One region of the Thalassolituus sp. UBA2590 genome, then DNA from elsewhere that is predicted to be linked to it. Evidence: predicted binding sites of a transcription regulator. Region 1 holds the regulator's gene; each other region holds the start of a gene.

Region 1 (6,551 bases):
GGTCTTCGCTTAAGTACTGGAGTACTTCACCTTCGAGTTCTTTGTCGACCAGATCCCAGAGCACTTTACGTGCTTTCGGCGGGGACGACTCGATCAGGTGAGCAATATCGGCAGGCGCGAGACCAGAATTCAGGATGCGCTCTACTTTATTCAGGGCACCACTTTCCAGGGCAGCATTAAGGCTGTGGAGTTTTGCTTTTGCCTTTTCTGTGTGCTGAGCCATGGCCGGAATCCGGAGTAAATCGGGTTAACTGATTCTAGCCTGATTGCTCGGTTGATACCACGAAAGTACTCGTAGTTTTGGGCCTAATCAGCTGTTTTCGCGGGGATTATCGTCAGATTTTCCTGAGGGCTATTCTTCTTCATCGAAGCGGCGATCAATGAGATCGGTAATGGCATCGACGGCAGCTTCTTCGTCACTGCCTTCCGCTGTCAGGATCAGCTCAGTGCCTTTGCTTGCGGCCAACATCATGACCGACATAATGCTCTTGCAGTCGACCATACGCCCGTCCTTGCCAATTTTCAGCTGGCTGGAGAAGGCTGACGCGGTAGATACCAGTTTGGCCGCAGCACGGGCATGCAGGCCGAGTTTATTTATTATTAGAACGCTTTTCTGGATCATACGGTGTCCGGGTTATGGAGTGGGCAGATTCGCCGCTCGCGCTAGTTCACGGTGACGTACCTGCACGTTCGGGTATTTCATACGGTATTCGGTGGCTAGCTGCTCCGCCAGGTAGACGGATCTGTGCTGACCACCGGTGCAGCCAATTGCGATGGTCATGTAGCTCCGATTTGCTTCGATCAGACGATCCGTCCAGCGAGTCAGAAAATCGCTGATTGATTTCCGCATTTCTCCAACAACATCATAGCTGTTCAGGAATAACTGTACTTCACTGTCGAGGCCTGTGAGTTTTCGCAGGTCTTCGCTCCAGTAGGGGTTCGGCAGGTGCCGTACATCGAAAACGTAGTCGGCGTCTGTCGGGATACCGTGTTTAAAGCCGAACGACTCAAACAGGATCGACATCTCACCGTTCGGACGATCTGCAACCCGCAGGCGAATCATGCTGCGCAACTCGTGAACAGACATGTGGGTGGTGTCTAAGGTCAGGTCCGCCATATTGGCGAGTGGATCAAGGAGGTCTTTCTCCTGGTCGATGGCTTCTGCCAGTGACAGTTCTGTGGTCGTGAGAGGGTGCTTTCGGCGTGTCGCGCTGAATCGTTGCAGCAGAACCTTTTCAGACGCATCAAGATAAACCACGTCGAGCTGATAGTGATCATTAGGCAGATCGAACAGTAGTTGTTCGACAGGCTCTTCTGTCGCCGACAGGTTACGCGCGTCAATACTGACCGCTACCCGGGTGAGCTTGTCGTTAGCATCTGCCTGACTGGCCAATGCGGGTAGCAGCCCGATCGGCAGGTTATCGATGCAATAGAAGCCCAGATCTTCGAGAACGTGCAGAGCGCTCGATTTGCCCGATCCTGATCTTCCGCTGATAACTACCAGGCGCATATTCGACTCCGTGATGACTACCGCTCTGCGATCGCTCGCTGGAAAAGATGTTTGGCGTCTGGCGCGTTGCGTAGAGCTTCGCGATATTCCGCCTGATTAAAGTTACTGGCGAGTGTCGCCAATATCTGAAGGTGTTCGTCGGTCGCTTCCTCGGGGACTAACAAAGCAAATACGAGGTCGACCGGATTACCATCAATAGAATCATAGTCTATCGGGGTATTTAATCTTAGTAGAATGCCCAACGCTTTCTGACACTGCAGCAGTCGGCAGTGTGGGATGGCGATGCCTTCTCCTATCCCTGTGCTCCCCATGCGCTCGCGTGCTAACAGGCGTTCGTATATATCGTCTGCGGAGGCGTCGCCGATTTCTTCAGCAACCAGAGATGAAAGTTGTTCTAACAGTTTTTTCTTACTGGAAACGGTCACGTCAATGACGGACCGCTCCGGTGTGAGGATATCCTCAATACTCAAAGACATGCTTCAGCCTTGACCGTGTTGGCGCGCTACCAGCTTCTCTTTGTGTTTCAGAACCTGACGGTCCAGCTTATCCACCATCTGATCGATAGCGGTATACATATCTTCGTTTTCTGCTTTGGCGTGCAGGTCGTGACCTGTGATGTGAATTGTCGCTTCAGCCGTCTGTCGATCTTTAACGACAGTCAGTGTGACTTGCCCTGTGGTGATGCTGTCACTGTGGCGTGTCAGTTTAGCCATTTTATCTTCAACGTGTGCCTGCATAGCTTCTGTTACTTCTACATGATGACCACTGATATTGATTTGCATGCCAAGTCTCCTGTGTCGCTGGCGGTATGTGAATCAAAGTCTGTTGACTCTCAACTAACAGACTCTAAATCAGCTGCTTACGTTCATTTGATGGTGGTATCAGCATAGCCTCGCGGTATTTCGCTACCGTGCGCCGTGCCACTTTGATGCCTTTCTCACCCAGCATCGTTGCTATCTTGTTGTCACTGAGTGGCTTCCGCGTGTTTTCGTCCGCGATCAGTTTTTTGATCATCGCCCGGATGGCCGTCGATGAACACTCCCCGCCGCTGTCGGTGCTGACGTGGCTGGAGAAAAAATACTTGAGCTCAAAAATGCCGCGCGGCGTATGCATGTATTTCTGAGTCGTCACCCGCGAGATCGTTGACTCATGCATACCAACCGCTTCGGCGATGTCATGAAGCACCAGCGGTTTCATCCCTTCATCACCTTCTTCAAAGAAGTCTATCTGGAATTCAACGATTTTGGTTGCGACTTTGAGCAGAGTGTCATTGCGACTTTGCAGGCTTTTGATAAACCAGCGCGCTTCCTGCAGGTGATCTTTGAGGAAGGTATTGTCGGCACTGCTGTCTGAGCGGCGGATCAGCGATGCATAATCGGCATTCACACGCAGCTTGGGTGCAATTTCTGGATTCAGCTCAACACGCCACTCATCACGAATCTGGCGGACGATGACGTCTGGAATGACGTATTCAGATTCTTCTGAAGCGATACCGGCACCCGGCTTAGGGTTCAGCTCTTTAATCAGTCGCATGACGGATTTCAGATCGTCTTCCTTTAATTTGGTACGGCGCATCAGCGACTGATAATCACGGCTACCAAGCAGGTCAATATGATCACGAATGATCAGCTGAGCTTCGGTTAACCACGGGGTACCTTGTGGAAGCTGATGCAGCTGAAGAAGCAGACATTCGCGCAGGTCGCGGCAGAAAACACCGGCCGGATCAAATTGTTGCAGGCGATGAAGAACAGCCATCACTTCTTCTTCTTCGATCTCGAGTGATGGGTCCATCGCTTCAATGACGTCTTCAACTGTCGTGTGAAGGTAGCCATCATCGTCTACACCATCAATCAGCATGGTCGCAACTTCGCGGTCAGCATCTGACATTGGGGTCAGGTTTAGCTGCCAGAGCAGGTGATCCTGCAGATTGTCGCTGGTGGCGTAGCGGGAATCGTAGTCAAAGTCTTCGTCTACCGGCCCGGAGCTTGATGCGACTCCGGCGCTGACCTGATAGGTATCTTCCCACTGGCTATCTACAGGCAGGTCATCGGGCAGTTTCTCGCTCGACCATTGCTCATCGAGAGATTCCTGGCCGCTCTGATCGTCGTAGGAATTGTCATCGTAGGAATTGTCGTAATCCTGATTGTCAGAGCTGCTCTCACGGTCTTCGCGGCTGTCTCTGTCGTTGTTATCGGAATCAGAACTGCGGGAATCGTTGTCGGACTCGTTTCCTGAGTCGCTGTTGTCATCAAACTCTTCGCTTTCCAGCATTGGGTTGGAATCCAGCGCTTCCTGAATTTCCTGCTGAAGGTCCAGCGTTGAAAGCTGGAGGAGGCGGATGGCCTGTTGCAGCTGAGGCGTCATTGTCAGCTGCTGGCCCATCTTAATCTGAAGGGATGTCTTCATATAACTCGGTAATTACGACCTGAAAATCTAACCATCTTTTTGTTTGATGCACCTAGCATTATAGGCAAAGTCCTTGTGTATGGAACCTATTTTGCTTACCAGAGTAAATAGATAACCTTACAGTACGTGACATTGGTCAGAGTTTCAAAGACGGAAATCGTCACCAAGGTAGACTTCCCGTACCTGTTCATTCGCCAGTACGTCTTCAGCCGTGCCTTCGGCGATGATGTGGCCGCCACCGACGATGAAAGCCTTTTCGCAAATCGCGAGGGTCTCGCGCACGTTATGGTCGGTGATCAGTACGCCGATGCCCCGCGCTTTGAGCTGACGGATGATATCCATGATGTCCGATACTGAGATCGGATCTACACCGGCGAAGGGTTCGTCGAGCAGAATGAAGGAGGGCTCTGCTGCCAGCGCTCTGGCAATCTCGACACGTCGACGCTCACCGCCGGATAACGCCATGCCTGCGCTGTCGCGGATGTGTTGAATATGAAATTCGTTGAGTAGCTGCTCGAGCTGTTCGGTGCGCTGCTGGCGATTGAGATCTTTACGGGTCTCAAGAATTGCCATGATGTTATCGGCAACACTGAGCTTGCGGAAAATCGACGCTTCCTGCGGCAGGTAGCCGATGCCTTTGCGGGCGCGGCCGTGCATTGGCAGGTGGCTGATGTCTTCGTCGTCGATCATGATGCGACCACGATCAGCCTGCACCAGGTTGACGATCATGTAGAAACAGGTCGTTTTGCCGGCGCCATTAGGGCCCAGCAAACCAACGATCTGACCGCTTTCAACGCGTATAGACACGTCTTTAACGACTTCGCGGCCGCCGTAACTTTTGGCCAGATGTTCTGCCTTCAGTGTTTTCATTCTGTCGCTGCTTCCGGAGATTCTGTCGTGTCAGACTCTGAGTCAGATTCGGACTCAGGTTTTGGCGGCTGGATAACGACTTTGATCCGGCCGGAGTCTTCATCTGTGCTGTCGGTCGACGACTCAGCGGTGGTGCCATCAGCACGCACGGTCTCTGTTGCCATGTCGTAGGTGATGCGTTCGCCGCTGAAAATATTGCCTTCCTGTTCCAGCTCAGCATCGCCGGTGATAATGATGCGGCGCTCGCTGGTGTAGTAATCGATGCGGTTGCCGAGGGCTGTGGTGAGCGGTTTACCGACTTCAATCTGCTGCTGATAACGGGCGCGGTCGCCTTCTGCGACGGCTTTTTCGAGGGTGTCGCCGTTGCGCAGAATCATCAGGCGGTCGGCTTCTATTTTCAGCGTGCCTTGGGTAAGAATGACGTTGCCTTCATACACAACTGTACCTGCGCGGCGGTCGATTTCTGCAGAATCTGAGAGGATCGTCATTTCTTTCTGCCAGTCATCCGGCAATGCGACTGTGTAGCTTGCGATCACTGACAGCGACATCACGGCCAGTTTATTGAACAGGTTCATAAGTCGTACGGACTCCTGTTTTCAGTTCGAGGCGCTGACGTGTGGCGTCAAACATCATTCCGGTGCCAGTCATGCGGCTGTTTTCACCCGTCATGGTAACCAGCTCATCAGTCTCTGCGATCTTGTCATCAATATGATAGGTCAGCCTTGAGGTTTCAAGGCGCATCGGGTCACTGCTGTCGAGCGGCCTGATTAATATGTTGCCTGATAATTTCAGTGCCTGTTCGTTGCCGCGCATAACACCTTCGTCAGCGGTCAGTACCCAGTCGTCTTTTGAACTGACCAGAAGACGTGGCTCACTGAATACGGTGAGGTCGCCCTCGGGAAAGTGCTCTGATTTTGCGGCGTAAAAAGTATCGGCCAGTGAGCCGTCTTTTTCGTAGCGGCGACTGAACAGTACTTCGCCATAATAATCCGGCTCGCGAACGACCTGTTCGGTCGTTTGCCCGGTAATATCGCGGGTGTAGCGATCTACTGCCAGAAAGGCAACGCCGAAAAATGCGGTGACTAATAGCAGTAGATAGCGCTTACGCATCAGATGACGCCTGCTCGCAGAAGGTCGTGCATGTTAATAACACCGACGGTGCGGCCTTCGTCCTGCACGACGAGCGCGTTGATCTTGCCGTCTTCCATGATTTTCAGGGCTTCTGCTGCGAGCATGCCCGGTGAGGTCGTTTTACATTCAACCGTCATCACATCTTTGATGGTGGCATTACGGATATCGACACCATGGTCGATGGCACGACGAAGGTCACCATCGGTGAAGATACCGGCGAGCTTGCCGTCCGGGCCTGCGACTGTAGTCATGCCCAGCCCTTTCGAGGTGGCGATCAGCAGCGCTTCAGGCAGTGAGGTTTCCGGAGAGACAACCGGAATCTGCTCGCCACTGTGCATGATGTCTTCTACTTTCAATAGCAGACGACGACCGAGGCTACCGCCCGGGTGCGAAAATGCGAAGTCTTCGGCGGTGAAGCCTTTTGCTTCCAGCAGCGCGATCGCCAGCGCATCACCCATCACGAGTGCACACGTTGTCGAGGACGTCGGCGCCAGATCAAGAGGGCAGGCTTCCTGATCGACACCTGCATAAAGGTGGCTGTCTGCCGCTTTCGCGAGTGTGGATTCTTTATTTCCTGTCATGCTGATCAGCTGCGTACCCTGACGCTTCAGCAGTGGCAGCAGGCTGGTCACTT
Region 2 (11,386 bases), on a different contig from region 1:
ACTTTTACCGTCCCAGGAGATGTCACCGGAACCCGGTGCGAGGTGCCCGGCCAGTGATTTCATCAGAGTGGTTTTACCAACACCATTACGTCCCAGAACACAGGTCACTTTGCCCACGTCTGCGTTAAGGCTGACGTTGTAAAGCGCCTGACTGGCGCCGTAAGAAACATTTAAATCCGTTACATTCAACATATCAGCGCCCCAGATACACTTCGATAACCTGCTGGTTATTCTTCACATTCGCCAGACTGCCTTCGGCGAGTACCGAGCCCTCGTGCAGTACCGTCACACGACAATCCAGGGCTTCAATAAAGTCCATGTCGTGCTCGACCACCATTAAAGAGTGTTTCTTTGAAAGCTCTTTAAACAGCTCAGCCGTTTTCATCGTTTCTTCGTCGGTCATTCCGGCAGCAGGTTCATCAATCAAGAGCAGTTCAGGCTCCTGACCTAATAGCATGCCGATTTCAAGCCACTGTTTCTGGCCATGCGACAAGCTACCCGCGTCCTCATAGAGGCGATCTTTCAGGTCAATCATGGATAGAATTTCGTCGATTTTATCCTGCTTTGCGCCCGTCAGTTTATGGGTCAGCGCCTGCCAGACTGAGCGACCACCTTTTAACGACATTTCGAGGTTTTCGAATACTGTCAGGCTCTCAATCACGCTTGGTTTCTGAAACTTACGACCAACGCCCATATTCGCTACCTGCGCTTCGTCGTAACGCGTCAGGTCGAGCTCATCATTAAACAGAATCGTCCCTTCGTCCGGTCGTGTTTTACCTGTGATGACATCCATCATGGTGGTCTTACCGGCCCCGTTCGGGCCGATAATCGCCCGCATTTCGCCCGGCTCAATAAATAACGAAAGAGAGTTCAGTGCTTTAAAGCCATCAAAACTGACGCTAACACCATCCATATAGAGAACAGTAGGTTGATCTATGTGCTTGGTTTTTGCGAGGCTCATACTTTGCCCTCCGCGTTATCTGTAGCAGGTTTACCTGCCTGGCCGCCCCCGCCCGAAGAGAAAAACTTATCTTTGATCTGCGCCCACAAACCAACGACACCTTTCGGCAGATAAAGAGTAGTCAGTACAAACAGGCCACCCAGCATAAACAACCATAGTTCTGCAAAAGCGCCGGTGAAATAGGTCTTGGCGTAGTTCACCAGTACGGCTCCGATGACGGCACCGAACAAGGTTCCGCGACCGCCAACAGCAACCCAGATGATCATCTCGATTGAGTTAATGGGAGCAAATTCGCCGGGGTTAATAATACCAACCTGCGGAACATATAAGGCACCAGCAACACCAGCCAGCATGGCGGAAACAACAAAGACAAACAGCTTGTACCACTCGACGCGATAACCTAAGAACCGCGCTCGTGATTCACTGTCTCTGATGGCGACCAGCACTCGTCCGAGCTTAGAGGTCACGATAAAGCGACTGATTAAATAACCGAGAATCAAAGCAATGCCTGAGGCAAAGAAGAGCGCGGCACGCGTCGAGTCGGCCTGTAGATCAAAGCCTAAGATATCCTTAAAGTCAGTCAGGCCGTTATTACCACCGAAGCCCATATCGTTACGGAAGAACGCCAGCATCAATGCATACGTCAGCGCCTGGGTGATAATAGAAAGGTAGACCCCGGTAACCCGCGAACGGAATGCCAGTGCACCAAAGACGAACGCCAGAATACCCGGTACGGCGAGAACCATGACCATAGCAAACCAGAACTGATCAAAGCCAAACCAATACCACGGCAGCTCTGTCCAGTTCAGGAACACCATAAAATCTGGCAGATCAGGATTAGCATAGACACCACGGTCGCCAATCTGGCGCATCAGATACATGCCCATAGCGTAACCGCCAAGCGCAAAAAATGCCCCGTGGCCCAGACTCAGGATTCCGCAGTACCCCCAGATCAAATCAACGGATACCGCGAGCAGTGCGTAACAAAGATATTTACCTAACAAAGTCATTGTGTAGGTAGATACGTGCAGCGCTGAGCCCTCTGGGAAGAATAAGTTGCAGAAAGGCACGATGATGGCGATCGCCAGAATGATCATCATCATCCGACGCCCGGCAACATCGTTCATAATCAGTCGGGTTAAAGGGCCGCCTTTAATTTCCTGTTTCATCATGCGCTCCTTAACCCATATCCGCAGCGCGACCCTTGAGGGCAAACAACCCACGAGGACGCTTCTGGATAAACAGAATAATAAATATCAGTACAAGAATTTTTGCGACAACGGCTCCGGCCCATGGCTCAAGCAATTTATTAACAACACCCAAAGACATAGCGCCCACCAAAGTGCCCCAAAGGTTACCCACACCGCCGAACACGACAACCATAAATGAGTCGATAATGTACGCCTGACCCATGTTTGGCCCAACGTTAGTCAACTGTGACAGGGCAACACCTGCAATACCGGCGATACCTGAGCCCAGGCCAAACGTCAGTGCATCAACCCAGCCAGTGCGAATCCCCATAGAGCTCGCCATCGGACGATTCATGGTTACTGCACGCATCTGCAATCCGAACAGGGTTCGCTTAAGTATTAATGCCAACAACGCGAGCACCAGGAGACTGAAAATAATGATATATAAACGGTTAAAGGTCAGCTCGAGCGCCGGATTAATCATGAAAGTACCCGCCATCCAGTCGGGCGTAGCTACTTCACGGTTTAACGGGCTGAAGATTGAGCGTACCGCCTGCTGCAGCACCAGACTGATACCGAAGGTGGCGAGCAGAGTTTCCAATGGGCGGCCATAGAGATGGCGGATAACACCACGCTCAATAGCGACGCCCACCAGACCGCTCACCAGAAATGCTGCAGGCACAGCAACGGCCAGTGACATGCCAATATGGTCTGGCATCAACTGTTGAACAACGTAGGTTGTGTAGGCGCCCAGCATGATCATTTCGCCATGAGCCATATTGATCACGCCCATCACACCAAATGTAATCGCCAGACCAATGGCCGCAAGGAGCAGCACAGCACCGAGAGCCAGGCCAAAATAGAGATTTTCAGCAACGCTGTTCAGTGACAGCAGGCTTTCGATTTTCTTGAGTGCTTCGTCTGCCGCCTGAATTTCCTCGGTTCTGGAATCTGCTTCAGCAGCACGGCGATAGTTGGCCAACGCACCGCGAACATCCGGGTAAAGTGACCCTGAAAGAAGCTTCACGCCTGCGATGCGTTCTTTTTCGGTCTCTGCTTCCAGCAGGCGTATGCCCTTCACCAGAAGAAGAACGTCACGAACGTCTGTTTTTTCTTCGTTATCTAACGCTTCATCAAGCGTCGCCTGATCAAGATCTTCCGCAGACTTCAGTAAGTTGACCGCTGCCTGCAAGCGCATGTCCGGATCATCTGAGAAAATCTGCAAGCGTGCGATGCCGTTTCTCAGCAACACACGTAGCTTATTATTTACGCTGATTTTTTTGATATCGCGTTTACTTTCCAGAGTGACCTCTTCACCACTGAAAAATGTCGTCACCGAATCATCGTCATTAATAACGACGACCCGATCGTCTTTACGGTAATACAGGTCGCCTTCGACCATAACCTGCATAAAGAGAAGCGTTTTAGGGTCATCGATGGTTGTCAGGCGTTCGGTCACTGCCTGCTTTTCTCGATACCCTGCATCAATTAATTCTTGAGCAACGGCGTGTAACGCTGTGTTGGGCTTCATAGGTGATGCTTCAGCCCCTGCCACCACCACAGTATACAAAACAAATGCGAACAGCACGGCCGTCCGTATCAATACAGAAAACATAATTATCACCGGGAATTTTGAGAGAAGCAGGAAAGAATTTCCCTGCCTGTCCTTGTTACGAACTGCGATAGAGCGCGTTTTACCGCACTCTATTCCGCTGCCAGCGAATTACTCGCCTGCAACCGCCGAACCACCACAGGTTTTCGTTGAGGTGTTGTAGTTTCCGCAGTTAATCGGTGCAGTCCAGTCTGAGATCAGGTTTGCACTTTCTGGCAGATAATCCGTCCATGCATCACCTTTCACTTCTTCGTCAGTAGCCCAAACGATTTCGAACTGGCCATCTTCCTGAATCTCGCCAATCAGTACCGGCTTAGACAGGTGATGGTTTTCGTTCATTACGGCCGTACCGCCAGTCAGGTTAGGTACTTCGATGCCGTACATCGCAGAGCGTACTTTATCCACTTCTGCAGAGCCTGCTTTTTCAACCGCTTCTGCCCACATGCTGAAACCGATGTAAGTCGCTTCCATTGGGTCGTTAGTTACACGGTCTTCATCGCCGATGTAGTTATGCCATGCTGCGATAAACTCATCGTTAGCTTCGCTTTCTGCACTCTGGAAGTAGTTCCATGCAGCCAGGTGACCAACCAGTGGCTCAGTATCAAAACCTGACAGCTCTTCTTCACCTACTGAGAAGGCAACAACTGGAATTTCTTCAGACGCTACGCCCTGGTTAGCCAGTTCTTTGTAGAAAGGAACGTTCGCGTCACCGTTAATGGTAGAAACAACGGCCGTTTTCTTACCAGCGGCACCGAATTTCTTAATATCCGATACGATAGTCTGCCAGTCGCTGTGACCAAACGGCGTGTAGTTCACCATAATGTCTTTTTCAGCAACACCTTTAGACTTCAGGTAAGACTCAAGAATCTTGTTAGTCGTACGAGGGTATACATAGTCAGTACCTGCAAGTACAAAACGCTCAACGCCGAGATCGTTGATCAGGTAATCAACCGCAGGAATCGCCTGCTGGTTTGGCGCAGCACCGGTATAGAATACGTTGTAAGAAGATTCTTCACCTTCATACTGAACCGGGTAGAACAGCAGACCATTCAGCTCTTCCACAACTGGCAGAACCGATTTACGGGATACTGAAGTCCAGCAACCGAAGATCACATCAACGTCTTCTTTTTCCAGAAGTTCACGGGTTTTTTCTGCAAACAGAGGCCAGTTAGATGCTGGGTCGACAACCACTGGCTCAAGCTTTTTACCTAGCAGGCCGCCCTTCTTATTCTGTTCTTCGATCATCATAAGAACAGTGTCTTTCAGAGTAGTTTCTGAAATTGCCATAGTACCCGACAGAGAGTGCAGGACACCGACTTTAATGGTGTCATCTGCTGCATTCGCAATGCTTACGCCTGCAGCCATCGCTGTCATACCAACAATCTGTGACGCTTTCATCAGAGTTTTGAGACTTACTTTTTTCATAATTATTTCCTTTTTATGGTCAGGATTATGTCCGGCCTCGACTCTTCTCTTGGGGGTGTGTAAGAGCGGGCAACTATAAAACCGATCTAGTTAGAGCAATCGCCGTACCAGTTTTCATGCCTTATTTTTCGGCAATTTCTGGCAAAGAGTGCCCCCCAGAGGAGCATTTCCGGTCTTGAGGAGATAATTCGCACCAATAGTGCTCAGCGAGTTGTTTTTTTTGCCTTGAAAGCGTGCGTATCTATTTCCTTGATAAGTCGGTGGAGTATCGTTGTCGCGCTTCCTGAATTCTGTGAACTGTTATTTCGCGAACAGTATTGCGACTGACCTCGATGTGTTTAGTAAGATCTCGCGTTGCACGAGAGCTGTCTGCCGAAAGAATCGCACTGAGAATACTACTGTGCTCATCGTATGTTGCCTGTATACGCCTAGGCTCATAAAAGTCGAGGCGCCTTACGATCCTCAGACGCTCACATACGCCTTTATGAATGGCTTCCATTTGCTTGTTCTGGCCACACTCCAATAGTCCGAAGTGAAATTCCTCATCCAGAAACGCTACATCAACAGGGTCGACCTGCCTCTGTGAGGGCTTACAACACCAGATAGTAACCAACCCCGCTAAACGCTCGGCCCTGTCTGGTTCCATACACAGACGGCGAACCACTTCACACTCCAGCAGAATGCGGACATCGTAGAGCTCTTCGAAATACCGGAAATCAAAAGGCCGGACCTGCCAGCCATTGCGGAAGTACACCTGCACATACCCATCACGCTCCAGGCGATACAGGGCCTCTCTAACGGGTGTTCTGGAGGCCTGCATACGCGCAGCCACTTCACTTTCACTAAAGCGATCTCCCGGTAGCATTCTGAAATCAAAGATATCTTCTTTCAGCTGTCGATATACTTTCTCGGCAAGGTTCACAGGATGACCTTATGAGTTCAGTGATGAGATATAGGCCCGCCATCCGCCGAAATGACTGATATCCGTTGCGCTCGCCACCGCCTCTGGTTCGCAGATAAAGCCTTTCACCAGACGGCCGTCTTCCAGCTCAAGAGTTCCAATACCGAGTGGCTGCGGAATTTCTTCTACGAAAGAACCAAAGGCCGCCTGATCTAAACGCCACAGCTCGACGATTAATTGATTCCCTGTAACCTTTTCGATTTTCAGATCTTCTTCGTTAAGTCGCACCAGACCTGGCTTCGGAGGCACTGTATTTGCGAGAGCGTAGAGCTGATACTTGTTGGCGGTGAGTGTCTGTTCCAACAAGGTCGCATGACGACTGGTCAGCTGACGGTTCAGAGGCATCCCGGTCAAGTGGGCACCCACCACGGCAACGACGACTGACGCATCGTCTTTCTTACCCAGCATCACTGGCGCTTCAGCTAATCGAACGTGTGACTGCCACTGGCCAGCAAAGTTGGTCAGAGCCAGCTCGTGCCATGCTGGTGCAATAACAGTTATCCCAAACGGTAAACCGTCGCTACGCATATGCGCAGGCAACGACAGGGCACATAAGTCGGCCAGATTGACGAAGTTTGTGTAAGTGCCTAACTGGCTGTTGACCTCAACCGGGGCGGCATCAACGTCAGCCATCGTAGGAAAGCGAGGAGCGGTAGGCACGAACAACGCATCCACGGTTTTGAAGATACTCTGAATCTGGCGCACCAGATCTTTGCGACGATACTCTGCTTTAAATGCATCGACAGCAGTACCGTCAACGCCACCAGCAATGATGTTTTTTACGACCGGATTAATACCCGGTAAATCCTGTTTCAGAAACTCGCCGACAGCCGCATAGCGTTCGGCCACCCATGGGCCCTGATATAAAAGGCTGGCCAGCTCAAACAAGGGCGTAAAGTCGATTGTTTTTAACTCGAAGCCTGCATCAACAGCCTGCTCACAGGCTTTTTCATACGCCGCTTTTTGTATGTCATCTCCAAACCATGGTGCATCTGCAGGAATACCCAATGTCTGGATACGTTCATTACGCACCATAGTACGTGAGCGGGCGTAGCCATCTGCTGGATCGAATTGCGCAGCAATTTCATAAATGCGCTCGGCATCGCGGCTATTGAGCGCAAAGACAGAAACGCAATCAAGACTTCGGCATGCTGGAACAACGCCCGAAGCACTGATAGCGCCTACAGTTGCCTTTAAACCGACGATATGATTAAAGCCCGCAGGCACCCGGCCAGAGCCAGCGGTATCGGTACCGAGCGAAAAGGCCACCTGGCCCTTTGCAACCGCAGTCGCAGAACCAGAACTTGAGCCGCCAGAAATATACTCAGGATTAAACACGTTGTTCACTGCACCGTATGGCGAGCGAGTACCAACCAGTCCGGTTGCGAACTGATCGAGATTGGTTTTCCCCATAACGATGGCACCTGCCTTACGCAGAAGCTGAACAACAAAAGCATCATCATCCGGCTCGTAGGCATATTCAGGGCACGCCGCCGTGGTGAGAAAGTCCGCAGCATCAATATTATCTTTCACGGCAAACGGCACACCGAAAAGGGGAAGGTTTCTGCCCTCATCGTCCGCTGCAGCTTTCAGGTTTTCGAGGTAACTTATTTGTTTAGTAAGCTGTTCCTCGCTGGCTAGCGCAATCCAGGCGCTACCATTGCGGGGCAATCCATTCGTATCCAGCTCGTCTGCAGCAATCGCTTTCCGGGTGGCCAGTAAAAGCTCACCTACATCAGCGCCATTCCTATATGCCCGGGCCCAATCGTTCAGATTCCAGCCAATTCCTGTCGTTACTTCTGTCATGCCAACCGCCATTGAATTCATACTTGTATACAAGATTCGTAGCGACACTTGTGCCAGATTCGTCAGGCAAGACAGGGGAATCTATAACATTATGATTTTTAACGGGTTTATCGAGATAAGAGCATCTAACTCACAAACAGAAAGTCAGACAAAGTACGGATGGCGCTTTAGAAGAAAGCTCGATGTAGCTGCATTGCACCAATTTGCACCAACTCGTACTAAAGAGCAACACAGATTTCAGAAGAGGTTTTTCAGATAGAACTGCATAGGTTTGGTCGACTCGCCCGATGCATCGACGTCTTTCCAGGCAAAAGACGTGCGAATACCCGCCATAGGCTGATAGCCCATATGCTTCCAGATCGGATCAAGTGACTGGTAGTTCTCTGGGCGTAAAGGATGATCATCGGGCCGTACCACGGAGCAAAAGACACAGGCGGATAACCCAAGGGCACGTGCATGCTTCTCCCGAGCATCAAAAAACTGTCGATACACTCCCTTACCCCGATACTCAGGCAGGAGTACAGACTCAGCACAGTAGAATAACGCCTTGTCATTGATTCCCGCTTTCAGGAACGGAGCTCTGAACTCATCGACTTCCGCCGCTAAGGGTAGACCGGTCGATGCTCCAACCAGATGGTCGCCTTCCCAGCAAAGCACCACAATACTGTCAGGGCACTTGGTGTAGGTGGCGAGGTAAGCACGCTCGTAATCTTCCGAGCCGTCGTAGAGGTATGGAAAATCGCGGAATATCCGAATCCGCAGGTCGGCAAGTTCCTCAAGAACCGGGCTTATTTCCACGCCGTAAAGGCACTCGACTCTCAGGCCCACCTTAGTTGCCCGTTACCCGCTTGAAGGTTTCCTGAAGGACTTTCACATCATTGGCAGCACGGTGCCGGTCGACATCTAACTCATTCCAGAGTGTGCTTTTAGTGTCTGCCCAGCGCTCCATTTCTTCCATGGTCAGTAGCTTGTTGATGGTTTCGATGCGAAAGCGTTGGACCAGCTCAGCTTCTTCGAACAGGCGGCCAATCCATGAGCTGTCAAAGCTCCATGCATCAGAGTAGAGAGTTTTATTGAACAGGTGCTCATTGAGCAGCAGGGCGACATCACGAATGCTCAGACCTTCCTGCTCAAGTTTGTCGCGGCTGATGCCGTGGATCGCTTCGGCCTCTTCTGACCAGTGCGTCCAGTGGCTGACAGGCTTGATGAGATAGCTGTGCACTTCCCGGTCTTCGAGAGCAAAGCCGATTTCGATGGGGAAACTCCCCCGGCCAAATCCAGAGGCTTCAACGTCTATGATGGGTGGAAGGGAACTACTCACAAATAATTGCCATATTCTCGTTAATTAATAGCCAGCATTCTGGACGCTCAAGCCGGATTATTCAATGTGACTTGTTTACTGCCTTTACTGCTCTCACCTACTGAGACAGCGCTCTGCTCGCTGGTGCGACCCTCATGACTTCTGCAATCGTTGTCATGCCTGCTGCAACTTTATGAGCACCACTCAGGCGCAGGCTATGCATCCCTTCCTTCATCGCAGCCTGACGCAGCTTCTGGTAATCCGTTGATTCGTTAATATGGGGCTCGAGAGACTCTGAAAGAGGCATCACTTCGTATATCCCCATTCGCCCGAGGTAACCTGTCCCACGACATTCCAGACATCCTTTTGCCGTATAGATGTGTTCTGGCGTTTTCATCAGCCATGGGGCGGTCAGCTGTTTCCAGACCTTTTCATCGACAGGCTGCTTCTCTTTGCAGTGCGGGCACAAGGTTCGCACCAGACGCTGGGCCATTACGCCGATCACACTGGAGCGAATGAGATACGCGGGCAACCCCAGTTCCTGTAAGCGGGTAAAAGCCGAGGGCGCATCATTAGTGTGAAGTGTCGACAGTACCAAGTGACCGGTAAGTGCAGCCTGGACGGCGATCTCAGCCGTTTCAAGATCGCGCACCTCACCCACCATAATAATGTCCGGGTCCTGACGCAGCAGAGCGCGAACCCCTGACGCAAAGGTCAGGTCAATTGCTGGGTTGACCTGCATCTGGTTGAACGCAGGCTCCACCATTTCAATCGGGTCTTCGATGGTCGATACATTCACTTCACTGGTCGCCAGCTGGCGCAGTGTCGAATACAAGGTGGTCGTTTTACCCGAGCCCGTCGGCCCGGTAACGAAGATGATGCCGTGATTATTGTCCGTCATTTCAGACCAGCGACGGCGATCTTCACGCGAGAAACCCATTTCAGAGAAACTGCGCATCAGCACCTGTGGGTCAAAGACACGCATCACCATTTTTTCGCCGAAAGCAGTGGGCAAGGTCGACAGACGCAGCTCGACTTCATCACCCTCGGGCGTTTTAGTCTTCAGGCGGCTGTCCTGAGGCTTACGCTTCTCAGCAATATTCATACGCCCCAGTGACTTAACCCGCGCAATCACGGCCATACCTACTGCGGCTGGTAACTCGTAGACATTATGAAGAACACCATCAATACGGAAACGCACGTGCGTTGTCTCGCGACGCGGTTCAAGGTGAATATCACTGGCGCGCTGGTCAAAGGCATACTGCAGTAACCAGTCCACGATATTGACGATATGTTCATCGTTGGCGTCAGGCGCTTTCGCTTTGCCCAGCTCCAGCATCGACTCCAGGTTCTGCACCGAGCTGATACCAGAATGATCTTTGCGCGCCTTAGAGACCGAATTTGCTAACTGATAAAACTCAACACGATAACGACTGATATCAGATGGCGAAGCTAACACCCGTTTCACATTGCGACGGGTCACGTGTTCCAGGTCACCGACCCAGCTTGATGAATCCGGATCGGTACAGGCCACCACCACCTCGTCGGTACTGACTTTCACCGCGAGGATTTTGTGCCGCTCTGAAAAGGCGTATGACATCACCTCAGTCACTGCTGATACGTTAATCTCAAGCGGATCAATATTGATCACATCCATCGACTCACGCTCACCCAACCATTCAATCAATGCATGCTCGCTCAGCACTTTGCCGTCTACGCGGGCGTCTTTGTAACGCTGGCGGGCGATCAGGGTCAGAGGATGCAGAGTAGCGTCATCCGCCCCTCTGCGAATCGTCAGGGCCAATTGGTGATCATCTTCGGTGAGCAGGCCATCGCGGTGTAGATCACTCACCAGTGTCGACAGATTGAGTACCCGGTCTGGCGTCGCCTGCATGCATTAATCCTTTAGTAACTGTTTCAAAGAAGCTGATAACGAAGATGTCTCACTGCATTCAATCACATCACCTACCTGGCTGCGAGCCTCGTCCCAGCGATCACGGATACTTTCTCGGCCTGGCTGCGACTCAGTGCACATTCCAGCCACTTGCTGAACCGCACACGTTAATGCCTTCGCTGCTGCTTTATCCTTCAGCAGATGCTCTGACTTCATAGAGAGACTCTTGTCGAGCAA
Region 3 (11,386 bases), on a different contig from region 1:
TCAGGCGTCACGAACGCTAGAAGTTCGGGCTCGGTAGTGTCTCCCGCCTATAGCTAGATTGCCGTTACATAGCGCTGTGATTACGAGGTTAATACAGTCCATCGTGACGTTTTGTGAAAGAATAGAAAAAGCCAAACTGAAGAATATCATTTAGTTATATCGGGAAGGTTTAGCAAGGTGCTGCAGGTTTTGCCGTAACCAAAGGTTAGCTGGAAGAATATTATGCTGAAATATGCGCTGCTGTCTTTATTGTTTACCTCCATGAGTGCCATGGCTCGCATCGATTTATGGTCGGACGACTTCGAGCGGAGCAATCTGAACGGCGGCCCGCAAAAATACACAGTGACACCCATTGGTTCTCGCGGTGAGGCCGGCATTGGCACTTACATCGCTAATTCCGGAACCCGCAGTATGTTTATATGCTGCGACGAGGTTTATGTTACTTCAGACCCTATTGACCTGAGTGCTTCGAACTACGCTGAAGTTAATTTCTGGCTAAGAAGCGGTTCTGATGACTACAGTGAATGGCCTTCAAGCGGTGACGATCTCCGACTGGATGTTCTGTTGGATAATGGTAGTTGGCAGGCCTTACAGTTATGGGAGGGGGGCGGCTCATCTGGCGGTGATACTTATAACGTATATGCCAGAATTCCTGTTGCAGGATTACACAGCAATTTCCGTTTTCGTTTTTATCAGGCTGACGGCTCAGGAAGCTCTTTTACCCGTCGGGACTTCTGGCATATTGATGATCTGAAAGTAACCGATTTTGAAGTGGGGACGACGCGCTACCTACTTTTTGAAGATCAATTCGAACGCGACTTATTTCTTGCGCCACCTCCTGGCGGGACGATACCTGATTGGTACGTCACCATTTTTGATGGCAACTTCACTTCTCAGATCAGCAACCATACCGCCGAGACCGGTACTCGTAGCTTTTTTACCTGCTGTGGTGAGCGAGCCACGACTACACGCAGCATCGATTTGTCAGGAGAGACGTTTGTTGAGTTGGAGTACTGGATTCGCTACGGCGATGATAACTTCAGTGGTACGGATGCAATTACGCCAGGGAATTACGACAGTGAAGACCCGTCAGCGGCTGAATTGTATGTGCAGATTTATTTACCTGATGGCACGTGGCGTACGATTGATTTCCATGATCCTTCGATATTAAATTCGGGCGAAGCATACCGATATGAGGCTCGGGTACCTGACGATGCCCTGCACAGCAACTTCAGGCTCAGGTTTTATCAAGCTGACGGCACGACTTCGATATTCAGGCGTTACGACTTTTATCACATTGATAATGTCTATGTAGGTACACGCGATGATACCTCATCTGCGGTTCACCATTTTCGTCTTTCGTATAATTCAGCGGCGCTGACCTGCAACCCGCAGGACGTAACAATTCAGGTGTGCGAAGACGCATCTTGTTCAAGCCTGTATACAGACCCTGTCGACATTGTTTTATCACCGACAGGGTGGGTTGGAGGCAATGCCGTTACGATAACGGGTGGCAGTGGTGTTGCCTCGCTGGCCCGTACCGCGGCCGGAACAGTTGATCTGGATGTTGTTTCTTCAGTCCCTTTGATGACAGGTTCCACTAACCGTTGCTCAATCGATAGTGGCTCCTTTACGCCATCTTGTTCGCTGACCTTTTCTGACTCCGGTTTTCTGGTCGATGTACCGGATATTATTGCAGGTAAGGGGACGGCTGTAGCGACGATACAGGCGGTGCGCAAAAGCGATAACGCGCCACAATGTGTACCGGCCTTTGCCAATGTCACTAAAAATGTAGATTTCTGGACGAGTTACGATATTCCTGCCTCTGGCACCATGGCGACAAGTCTGGGCGGCGTAGCGGTATCAGGAAATAATCTATTGCCGACAACGCTGCCGCTGAACTTCGATAGTAATGGTGAGGCAGTGCTACCTTCGTTGAATTATTACGATGCCGGTCAGAAATCACTGTATGCGAGATACGTTGGTACAGGGGCCGATCTCGGCTTGATTATGGAAGGTAGTAACTCGTATATCTCGCGCCCAGCGGGTATGTGTATTGATACAGGCAGTAGCTGCGGTTTGCCTTACGCTTCGTGTGGCGTATTCGGTACGGCAGGGGTTCCTTTTAACGCCAATATTACTGCTGTCGCCTGGGAGTCTGACGGAGATTCCAATTTCTGCTCGGGGAATAGCGGGACGCCGAATTACAACTCGGGCGGGAATATTCTGTTGTCGTCGGGGTTGCTGGCGCCTGTTCCCGGTGCCGCCGGTTCAGTGATTCCAACAGCGTATACGCATGTTGGTTCAAGTGGCTCGGGAGGAACAAACACCATTGCACTTGCGCAGAGTGAAGTTGGCGTGTTCACCTTCGATGCAACGCCACCTTTATATTTTGGTGTCGCACTTGGGTCAACCTCCAGTACGACGCCGGTTACTTATACAAGCCAACCAACCGGTCGCTTCATACCCGATCACTTCGAAGCTTCGACCAGTGATATTGGTGAGTTTTCCCCAGCCTGCCCGACGGGTAACACTTACACCGGTCAGTCATTTGACTGGTTAATTGCTCCTACAATCGCGTTCACCGCATATAATGGGGCAAGCCCCAAGGCAGTGACTGAAAATTATACTCACGACGATTTCCGTCGACTGACTGCGGCGAACGTCGCAGATAATATTACCTATCCCACGGAAGACAATGCGACGGATGGTAACGACGGCAGCCGGTTGCAGCTCTCTGGTGTGCCTGATACACAGTTTAACGACGGGACAATAAGTGTCTCGGCAGCAGGGCAAATGGAATATGTATTCTCTGCAGCAGATAGCCTCGCCTATTTGCGCAACAGCGATGCTGAAATAATTACATTCAGTCCCGATCTGGTCTTTGAAATTGGCTCAGCAGTCTCTGATGGTGAGGTGAATGTAAATAACACGGTAAATATCACACCCGATGGAAGCTCTGTTGATATGCGCTTTGGCAGGATGACAATTGAAGACAGTTACGGCCCTGAAAACAGTAATCTGACGTTGCCCATGTCTATGGAATATTTCGCTGATGGTGAATACGTCCTTAATACCTTTGATTCATGTTCGACCTGGAACAGCGCTAACGCCAGTGTGGATAGCTTAAGCTCGATCCTGCCGGGGTCAGGGGCAGTGTCTTCGGGCACGACGGGTAGCAATGGTCTGGAATTAGCAGCGCCCACCACGGTAGCAGGGACTCCTGACACAGGTGATGCCACCGTGACCTACGATGCACCCTTCTGGCTGGAGGGTGATTTTAATGGTGATGGAAACTTCAACAACGATCCATCCGCAACGTCGACTTTCAGCGTTTATCGTGGTCACGAGCGGGTTATCTACAAAAAAGAGTTGAGATAAATGCGCCTACGTAAAAAACAGGTTCGCGTGCGGCCCAGAGTCTGGGCCATTTCAGCACTGTTTTATCTGTGCGCTTCAACTGTGGCTGCCCTTCCGGTGCTGTTTAATTTGCTCAACAGTGCCGTTGTCGGTGTAGACTGGATTGCCAGTAATACTTCCCGGGTGGTGATTAATTCACTGGGCGAACTCAATCTTCGTAACGGTTATGTCGAAGTCGAGTCACGGGCATTTGATTTCTCTGAAGCAGACTCTGTTGATATAAGTTTCGATGTCTACGTGCCATTCAGCCTCGGATTTGGACTTATCGGTAGGGCACCTAACCCGGGAGAAGACTTAGTTGTTCAGTACCGGCGCAGTAACGGCGGCTGGCAGACTCTGACGACCTTTGTTGCAGACTATGGCTTTCTTGGGTTGCTCTCGATAGGAGATAGCTATTCCTATTCCGCCTCGTTGCCTGCAGATGCTTACCACGATAATTTTCAGTTACGTTATGTCATGACCGGCGGAGGGATCAGTTTCTTCGATCTTCTCGGTGATAACTGGTATGTCAGTGATATTGAGATCACTGCGGATCTGCCACCGGCTGGCCCGGATCATTTCCGGTTATCCTATGAGTCTGACGCTTTAACCTGCAAGCCCCAGACGGTTGATATTCTGGCATGCGCAGACAGCACTTGCTCCAGTCTGTACACCGACGATGTGAATATAACCTTGTTGCCAGCGGGGTGGGTCGGCGGCAATACGCGAACTCTGTCGGGCGGTAGCGGTAGCTTTGAGCTTAGCCAGACTGTCCCTGGTACAGCGATTGTTGGAGTGTCATCATCTTCGCCCGCAAAAGTCGGGGGCAGTAATCTCTGCTCGGTGGACGGCGGCAGCGTATCTGTGACGTGTAACCTGACGTTTGCCGATGCGGGTTTTGTAGTCAGTGTTCCTGATTTTATATCCGCGAAAGGACCCGCTTCGGCGACTATACAGGCAGTCAGAAAGAGCGATAACTCACCTGAGTGTGTGCCGGCTTTCGCAAACGTATCGAAGGCCGTGGATATATACACCCGTTACAACGCGCCAGCTTCTGGCAGTAAAGCTGTGCAAGTTGCAGGCGTTGATGTGTCCACTTCGCCTGTAAGCCCAACAAGCCTCTCTCTCGCCTTTGATGCTTCTGGCACCGCATCGCTGACGTCCTTTAACTACGACGACGCCGGGCAGAAAACACTGTTTGCCAGTTATACCGGAAGTGGTGCTGATGCTGGACTGATCCTGAATGGACAAACCAGCTTTGTAGCGCGCCCGGTGGGGCTGTGTATTGATCCAGCTAATGTCTGTAACGAGCCTTATGAAGACTGCCCAGTGTTTGCGCTCGCAGGTGCGGCATTCCCGGTTAATATTCGTGCGGTCGCCTGGGAAGCAGATAGCGACAGTGATTTCTGTTTGGATAACATCACGACACCAAATTACAGCTCAGGATCGCCGATTACTTTGTCTTCAACCGTTGTCGCACCAGCCGCCGGACAAAATGGCACACTAGAACCCGCTGAATATATTCACCCTGCGAGCGTCAGCGGCGTTTCGAGTATTAATCTTACGCAAGGAGAAAGCGGTGTATTTACTCTAAATGCAACGCCGCCTTTGTATTTTGGCGCAGCGCTCGGCACCTTGTCTGATACCAATTTAGCCACCTTCTCAAGTGCGCCGCTGGGGCGGTTTGTTCCCGCGTATTTTGAGGTGAGTGTGGCAGACTCTGGCGTATTTTCTGGCGCTTGTAGTACTGGAAATAGCTATACCGGGCAATCTTTCTCATGGCTGGTGGCACCGGCAATCATTGTTTCTGCCTACAACGCATCAGCCGATGCTGAGATTACTCAGAATTATACTGACACTGCTTTTATGCGTTTATCGGCCGGTGACGTATTTAACGGAGTTTCATTCCCGTCAGTCGACCAGAGTGTTGTGGGCAACGATGGCCTGGCGCTCTCTTTGGCTGGTTCTCCTACTACTGATTATCAGGCTGGCTCATTAACGGTAAGTAGCCCTGGGGTAATGGAGTATGTCTTTTCACCACTAGATAACATCGCCTATGTGCGTGATTTAAACGCTGAAATAAATCCTTTTTCTCCGGAGCTGCAATTTACGCTTACCGGTGTCACTGACGGCGAGGCAACTCAGTCTGCCAACGTTGACTTCACACCCGATGGCAGCGGGGTGAGTATGCGCTTTGGCCGTATGCGTTTACAGGATACCTTTGGTGCCGAGACTCACGACCTGACGGTAAGGCTGATTACAGAATATTTTCAAGATGGTCGGTATATACAGAATACAGAGGATGACTGTACCGTCTGGGACAGTGCCAATGCTTCTGTAGACGGCATCAGTCAGATCACTGCCAGCTCTGGTCAGTTAACTGAGGGTAGCAGTGGTAACGAGGGAATTACCTTACTCGCCCCAACACTGGTACCCGGCACACCGGATACAGGTGATGCGTCTCTGAGCTACACTGCCCCGCAGTGGTTACGAGGCGATTACGATGGAGATGGTAGTTTTGAATCGCCCTCATCAACCGTCAGCTTCGGTGTCTTCCGTGGGCATGAACGCATTTTATATCGCAGGGAAGTCCGGGAGTAATAGGCTCCCGGTTGTTTTGTCGCGGTCAGCTGAAATAGTCAGTCATCGCCATGATCATCGTCATGATGATCTTCGGTGTCCATCTGCAGCTCTTTGATCTTTCTTGTCAGGGTGTTCCGGCCCCATCCCAGCAGGTTTGCGGCATCGCGACGACGACCCGCGGTATGCTTAAGTGCGGTCTCAATCATAATACGTTCAAAGATAGGAACTGCGGTATCAAGCAGATCCGTCATGCCCGAGGCCAGCTGTTGATCAGCCCAGAAACGCAGATTCTGTTCCCAGTTACCTGAGGTCTGAATATCACTTTTCTGTTCCAGAAGCTCAGGTGGCAGATCTTTTACCAGCACTTCGCGACCAGATGCCATCACAGTGATCCAGCGACAGGTATTCTCGAGTTGGCGGACGTTACCCGGCCAGTCCAGGGTAGACAAAAACTCTTCGGTTTCTGGTCGCAGCGACTTAGTCTCTACTTCAAGCTCTTCGGCTGCGCGTTGCAGGAAGTGCGTCAGAAGTTTCGGAATATCTTCACGACGATCGGCGAGACGAGGCAGGTGGATACGGATAACGTTAAGACGATGGAATAAATCTTCGCGGAATTTCCCGTCTTTTACCAAACCTTCAAGGTCCTGGTGCGTTGCAGCAATAATGCGCACATTCACCTTGACCGGTGTCGTACCACCTACGCGGTAAAACTCACCATCAGCCAGTACACGAAGCAGTCGTGTCTGGGTGTCAGCCGGCATATCACCGATTTCGTCGAGGAATAAGGTGCCACCGTTAGCTTGTTCAAAACGTCCACGACGTTGGCCGCCAGCGCCGGTGAAAGAGCCTTTTTCATGGCCAAAAAGCTCTGATTCGATCAGATCTTTGGGAATTGCAGCCATGTTCAGAGCAATGAAAGGCTCAGGAGCACGAGGGCTATGCTTATGAAGTGCATGAGCGACGAGTTCTTTACCCGTGCCTGATTCACCGTTAATTAAAACAGTAATATTCGATTGCGAGAGACGACCAATGGCGCGGAAAACTTCCTGCATTGCGGGCGCTTCACCGATGATCTCCTGCGTTGGCATCTCAGGTTCAACCGATGGTGCCTGTGCTGAAATTTCAGAGAAGTGATCTATGGCACGTTGAATCAGGCTGACCGCTTCGTCGACATCGAAAGGCTTTGGCAGATATTCGAAGGCACCACTCTGGTACGAGCTGACCGCGCTCTCAAGGTCAGAGTGCGCTGTCATAATGATGACTGGTAAATCAGGATGTGCCTCGTTTGCGTGCTTCAACAGCGTGAGACCATCCATACCCGGCATGCGGATATCCGTAATAATGGCGCTGGGATGCTCTTTTTTCAGTTGATTGAGTGCAGGTTCAGCCTGCTCAAATACTTTGGTATCAATCCCCGCCTGTTGCAGTGCTTTTTCTAAAACCCAGCGGATGGATTTATCGTCATCAATGATCCAGACAGTGCTCATAGTGGTTCCAAAGGCAGATAAATTGAGAATGTGGTGCGTCCGGGCTCGGATTCAAATTCAATGATGCCGTCGCACTGATTAATAATGGATTGTGAGATCGAAAGGCCAAGGCCTGTACCTTCAGGGCGTCCCGTAACCATCGGATAGAAAAGGCTCTCCTGAATCTCTTCAGGAATGCCAGGGCCGTTATCAGTAATATCAACACGAACAACGAGACGGTGACGGTGATGGCCAATCGTAAACTGGCGAATCGATCGGGTTTTCATTGTCAGTGATGGTGGTCGCTCCGGGTTTGGATTTTCCATCATCGCCTGCATCGCGTTGCGGCAGACATTCAGCAAAGCCTGAACCATCTGACCGCGATCCGCTTCCATTTCAGGAATAGATGGGTCGTAGTCACGGACGATTTCAATCTGATGTTCCGATTCAACGTCGACGAGCTGGCATACCCGCTCAAGAACTTCGTGAATATTAATTTGTTCGGTCTGAGGCAGAGTACGGGGGCCGAGCATCCGGTCCACGAGGTCACGAAGACGGTCTGCCTCTTCGATAATAATATTGGTGTACTCGGCCAGATCGGCCGTTGGTAATTCACGCTCAAGTAGCTGGGCTGCGCCGCGAATCCCACCGAGTGGGTTCTTAATCTCGTGGGCCAGGCCGCGCACCAGGTTACGTGTTGTTTCCTGCTTGGCGATCAGTTGCTCTTCGCGGCTGATACGCATCAGGCGGTCACGCCCTTGCAGTTCAACCAGCAGGCAGGGCAGTCGCGTTTCAGGGTGTGATAACGGACTTACGCTATAGTCCAGAGTCGCCTGCTGTTGGTTATGAAGCTCAATCGTCGCTTCACGTTTGGTGTAAGAGTGCCCATTGATCAGAGCATCACGAAAGGCCTGTGTCGCTTCGTCAGACTCTCTGGCGAGCATGGTGAACTCAACGCCTCTTCCACGCTGGCCACTGACTTCAAGCAGGGCTTCGGCAGCGGGATTCATGAAAATAATACTCAGATCAGCATCCAGCAGAACAACCCCAGTATTCAGGTGTTCCATCAGGCGTTGATTGAGGTGTGGGCTGGCGAGCATATCTATCTCCGTTTGCACTCAGTTCAGCAATAATTGAGCCAGAAGTGAGTTTTGCACATAAATGGCGCGGAGTCGCTTCTGACATGCTGCGTGAGTGTTCAAATGAAGAAAAATAGACCCTTTAATGCACCAAATGTGGGCGAGCGGTGGTGTTGGTGAGTTGTTTTGGTGCCCTGTGTCAGTGCTCTGGACCGTATAGAAGGTTTTTTAGCCTTCATCTGATTTTGTCCTGGCTCTGAAAGTAGGCCTTGATGGGGGAGGTTTAGCGAGCCAGGGAAGATGCCCGTTTCACATGAAGAGTAATCGACTGGCTGCTGATGCGCACGTCGCCGTCAGGACCTCTGACTTCCATATGCAGTCGATGTTCGCCGCGGTCCAGATTATCGAGCTGAAAGCTTGTCTGGCTACCGCGAGCGATCTCGATACCTGCATCCAGCAGTACGATGCTGTCTTTCTTCTGCAGCGCTGGTGTCAGCACGCCTGAAATACGGACATCGCCATTTACACCAATGGGCAGGGTAGTGCCGTCAGCCGGAGAGATAATACTCAGGCTGGTATAAGCCGGTGTGACGGGCTCGTCGTCTGATTCTTCAGAAGGACGCTCAGGCTGAGGGACATTAAACGCAGGCATGGATGGAAGCTCCTGAACCACATGGGTTTCTGAGCCGGCGCTTTTGCGGTCGCTGAATACCGGGTTGCCGTCGGCATCCCGGGTAATATACACCTTTGTCTGAGCGGTGGCAGGAAGCGCACTGGAGACTGTAACAACCGCAGTTGCTAAAAGAGTGATCAAGGTGGTCATTGAGTGTCGCATATCCATATCTCCGGGTGCTTAGGCACGTATTTGATCTGAGTATAGAACGCGCTATCCTGCGCCCGCAAACCGCAGCGGTATTTCAGTGGGAGTTTTTCAATGATTGGCTTGATACAAAGGGTGTCTGAGGCAAGTGTTCGTGTCGACGGCGAGGTGATTGGCAGTGCCGGGCGCGGTTTACTGGTATTGCTTGGAGTTCAGAAGGAAGACGACAAAGAGAAGGCTGACCGCCTGTTAGATAAAATTCTGCGCTACCGGGTCTTCCCGGATGATGAGGGGCGCATGAACCGTAGCATCAGCGATATTGATGGTGATCTTCTGGTTGTTTCTCAGTTTACTCTGGCGGCAGATACCCGAAAGGGCACACGCCCCGGATTTTCGGGGGCGGCGGCACCGGACGACGCCAGCGCCTTGTATGAGTACTTCTGCAGCCGTGCCAGTGAGAAGGTAACTACGGGGACCGGACGGTTTGGCGCCGATATGAAGGTCTCTCTGGTAAATGATGGCCCTGTCACCTTCTGGTTGGAAGTCTGAGGTCCGGCCTCACGCTTATTGATATTGATCAAGTATCATTACACCGGTCATCTGCTATGCTTCGCGGCTGTTCTGCCGCCACGTATGCAGACTGGCCCCATTTAAAATAACTAAATACTGAAGGAAATCCGTCATGTACATGGCTCTGAAGCACTCTCATATTGGATTTGTCTACTTATCATTTATTCTCTTCGTCGTCCGCTTTGTGCTGGCTAATTACAAGCCGCTGCTGAACAGCAATAAAGCCTTGAACATTGCTACACATGGCATCAATACTTTGCTTCTTATTACCGCCGGTGCGCTTTGCGTAACCCTCAGCCAATATCCGTTTGAAGCGGCATGGGTTACTGCCAAGTTGCTGGGCCTGATTGCATACGTTGTGCTGGGTGTGATCGCAATTAAGAAAGTAAACGTAAAAGCGTTTGTTCTGGCGCTGGTGGTATTTGTTTATATCTTCGGTGTGGCAAAAGCGCACAGTGCGCTTTCGTGGGTGGGCATCCTGACCGCCTGATCTGCGGTTATCCTCGCAATAAAAAAGGCAGCCATGGCTGCCTTTTTTGTCACCGTTCTTAAAATATCAGACGGTGAAATTCGATACGCTCTTGCGCATATCAGAGGTGTTCTGTTCAAGCACATTGACAGAATCGACCAGCTGGCGTGTACTCGCCTGATTCTCCTGGCTCATATTACGTGCTTCTGCCAGGTTCTGGTTGATGTTATTAATGACCGACGTCTGCTCTTCAATGGCTGATGCCACTTGTAATACCTGATCTTTAATCCGTACTAAAGAGCCCGATACTTCGCCAATGTTCGATTCTGAGGCCCGTGCGGTTTCTACAGAACGTTCTGCGGTCTCTTCGCCACCCTGCATACTGTTAACCGCGCGGTTCACACCACTCTGTAGCTTATCGATCATGCTGTTAATGTCTTCGGTCGCCTGCTGGGTCTTGCTGGCCAGACTCCGGACTTCATCAGCAACCACCGCAAAACCACGACCTTGCTCACCCGCGCGGGCTGCCTCAATAGCAGCGTTGAGAGCCAGCAAGTTCGTTTGTTCAGCAATGCCTTTAATGACATCAAGCAGTGAGGCGATCCCTGTGGTTTCCTGTTCCAGTTCGCGGATAACGCCGGCGGATTCACTGACGCTGCTGGCGAGGGCGGCAATATCAGTAACCGCACTGCGGAATTGTTCGGCGATTTCACGGACGTGTTTCTCAGCGTTGGTCGCTTCTTCGGCGACACGGGTCGATGACTGGCTGACCTCGCCAATGGCCTGTTCCATTTCACGGTTAGCGTGAGTCACATGTTCAAGCTCAGCAACAAACTGAGCCGTGGTTTCCTGACTTTTCTGAGCACCTTGTTCGAGCTGTTCTGTGGTCCCGCGTACCTGGGTCGATACTGTCTGTACGTTGGTGACCAGGCTTTGCATCCCCTCAAGGAATTTATTGAAGGTCTTCGCCATTTCACCAATTTCGTCGTTACTTTCAACC

Evidence for each region. Region 1 encodes sigma-54, which starts transcription at its own class of promoters, with help from an activator protein. Its sites were predicted from a motif close to TGGCACNNNNNTTGCTNT; they were not measured.
Region 2: the regulator sigma-54 is predicted to act here: its motif matches at 7,994-8,011, upstream of atzF (allophanate hydrolase).
Region 3: the regulator sigma-54 is predicted to act here: its motif matches at 8,572-8,589, upstream of glnL (nitrogen regulation protein NR(II)).

What each region holds. Positions count from the first base shown of each region.
Region 1 covers NZ_DDKU01000053.1:708-7,258, reverse strand. The annotation lists partial or broken gene B2067_RS04950 (magnesium transporter MgtE N-terminal domain-containing protein) at 1-223, opposite strand, end outside; gene B2067_RS04945 (HPr family phosphocarrier protein) at 353-622, opposite strand; gene rapZ (RNase adapter RapZ) at 635-1,510, opposite strand; gene ptsN (PTS IIA-like nitrogen regulatory protein PtsN) at 1,528-1,986, opposite strand; gene hpf (ribosome hibernation-promoting factor, HPF/YfiA family) at 1,990-2,292, opposite strand; gene B2067_RS04925 (RNA polymerase factor sigma-54) at 2,357-3,916, opposite strand; gene lptB (LPS export ABC transporter ATP-binding protein) at 4,061-4,786, opposite strand; gene lptA (lipopolysaccharide transport periplasmic protein LptA) at 4,783-5,361, opposite strand; gene lptC (LPS export ABC transporter periplasmic protein LptC) at 5,345-5,896, opposite strand; gene B2067_RS04905 (KpsF/GutQ family sugar-phosphate isomerase) at 5,896-6,551, opposite strand, start outside.
Region 2 covers NZ_DDKU01000023.1:389-11,774, reverse strand. The annotation lists gene urtE (urea ABC transporter ATP-binding subunit UrtE) at 1-192, opposite strand, end outside; gene urtD (urea ABC transporter ATP-binding protein UrtD) at 194-961, opposite strand; gene urtC (urea ABC transporter permease subunit UrtC) at 958-2,064, opposite strand; gene urtB (urea ABC transporter permease subunit UrtB) at 2,141-3,682, opposite strand; gene urtA (urea ABC transporter substrate-binding protein) at 3,875-5,161, opposite strand; gene B2067_RS02200 (GntR family transcriptional regulator) at 5,430-6,110, opposite strand; gene atzF (allophanate hydrolase) at 6,120-7,955, opposite strand; gene B2067_RS02190 (GNAT family N-acetyltransferase) at 8,193-8,753, opposite strand; gene B2067_RS02185 (hypothetical protein) at 8,785-9,276, opposite strand; gene B2067_RS02180 (GspE/PulE family protein) at 9,374-11,149, opposite strand; partial or broken gene B2067_RS02175 (hypothetical protein) at 11,153-11,386, opposite strand, start outside.
Region 3 covers NZ_DDKU01000156.1:65-11,450, forward strand. The annotation lists gene B2067_RS13100 (DUF6701 domain-containing protein) at 223-3,381, shown strand; gene B2067_RS13105 (DUF6701 domain-containing protein) at 3,382-6,000, shown strand; gene glnG (nitrogen regulation protein NR(I)) at 6,039-7,469, opposite strand; gene glnL (nitrogen regulation protein NR(II)) at 7,466-8,548, opposite strand; gene B2067_RS13120 (DUF4124 domain-containing protein) at 8,811-9,362, opposite strand; gene dtd (D-aminoacyl-tRNA deacylase) at 9,462-9,896, shown strand; gene B2067_RS13130 (SirB2 family protein) at 10,030-10,407, shown strand; gene B2067_RS13135 (methyl-accepting chemotaxis protein) at 10,474-11,386, opposite strand, start outside.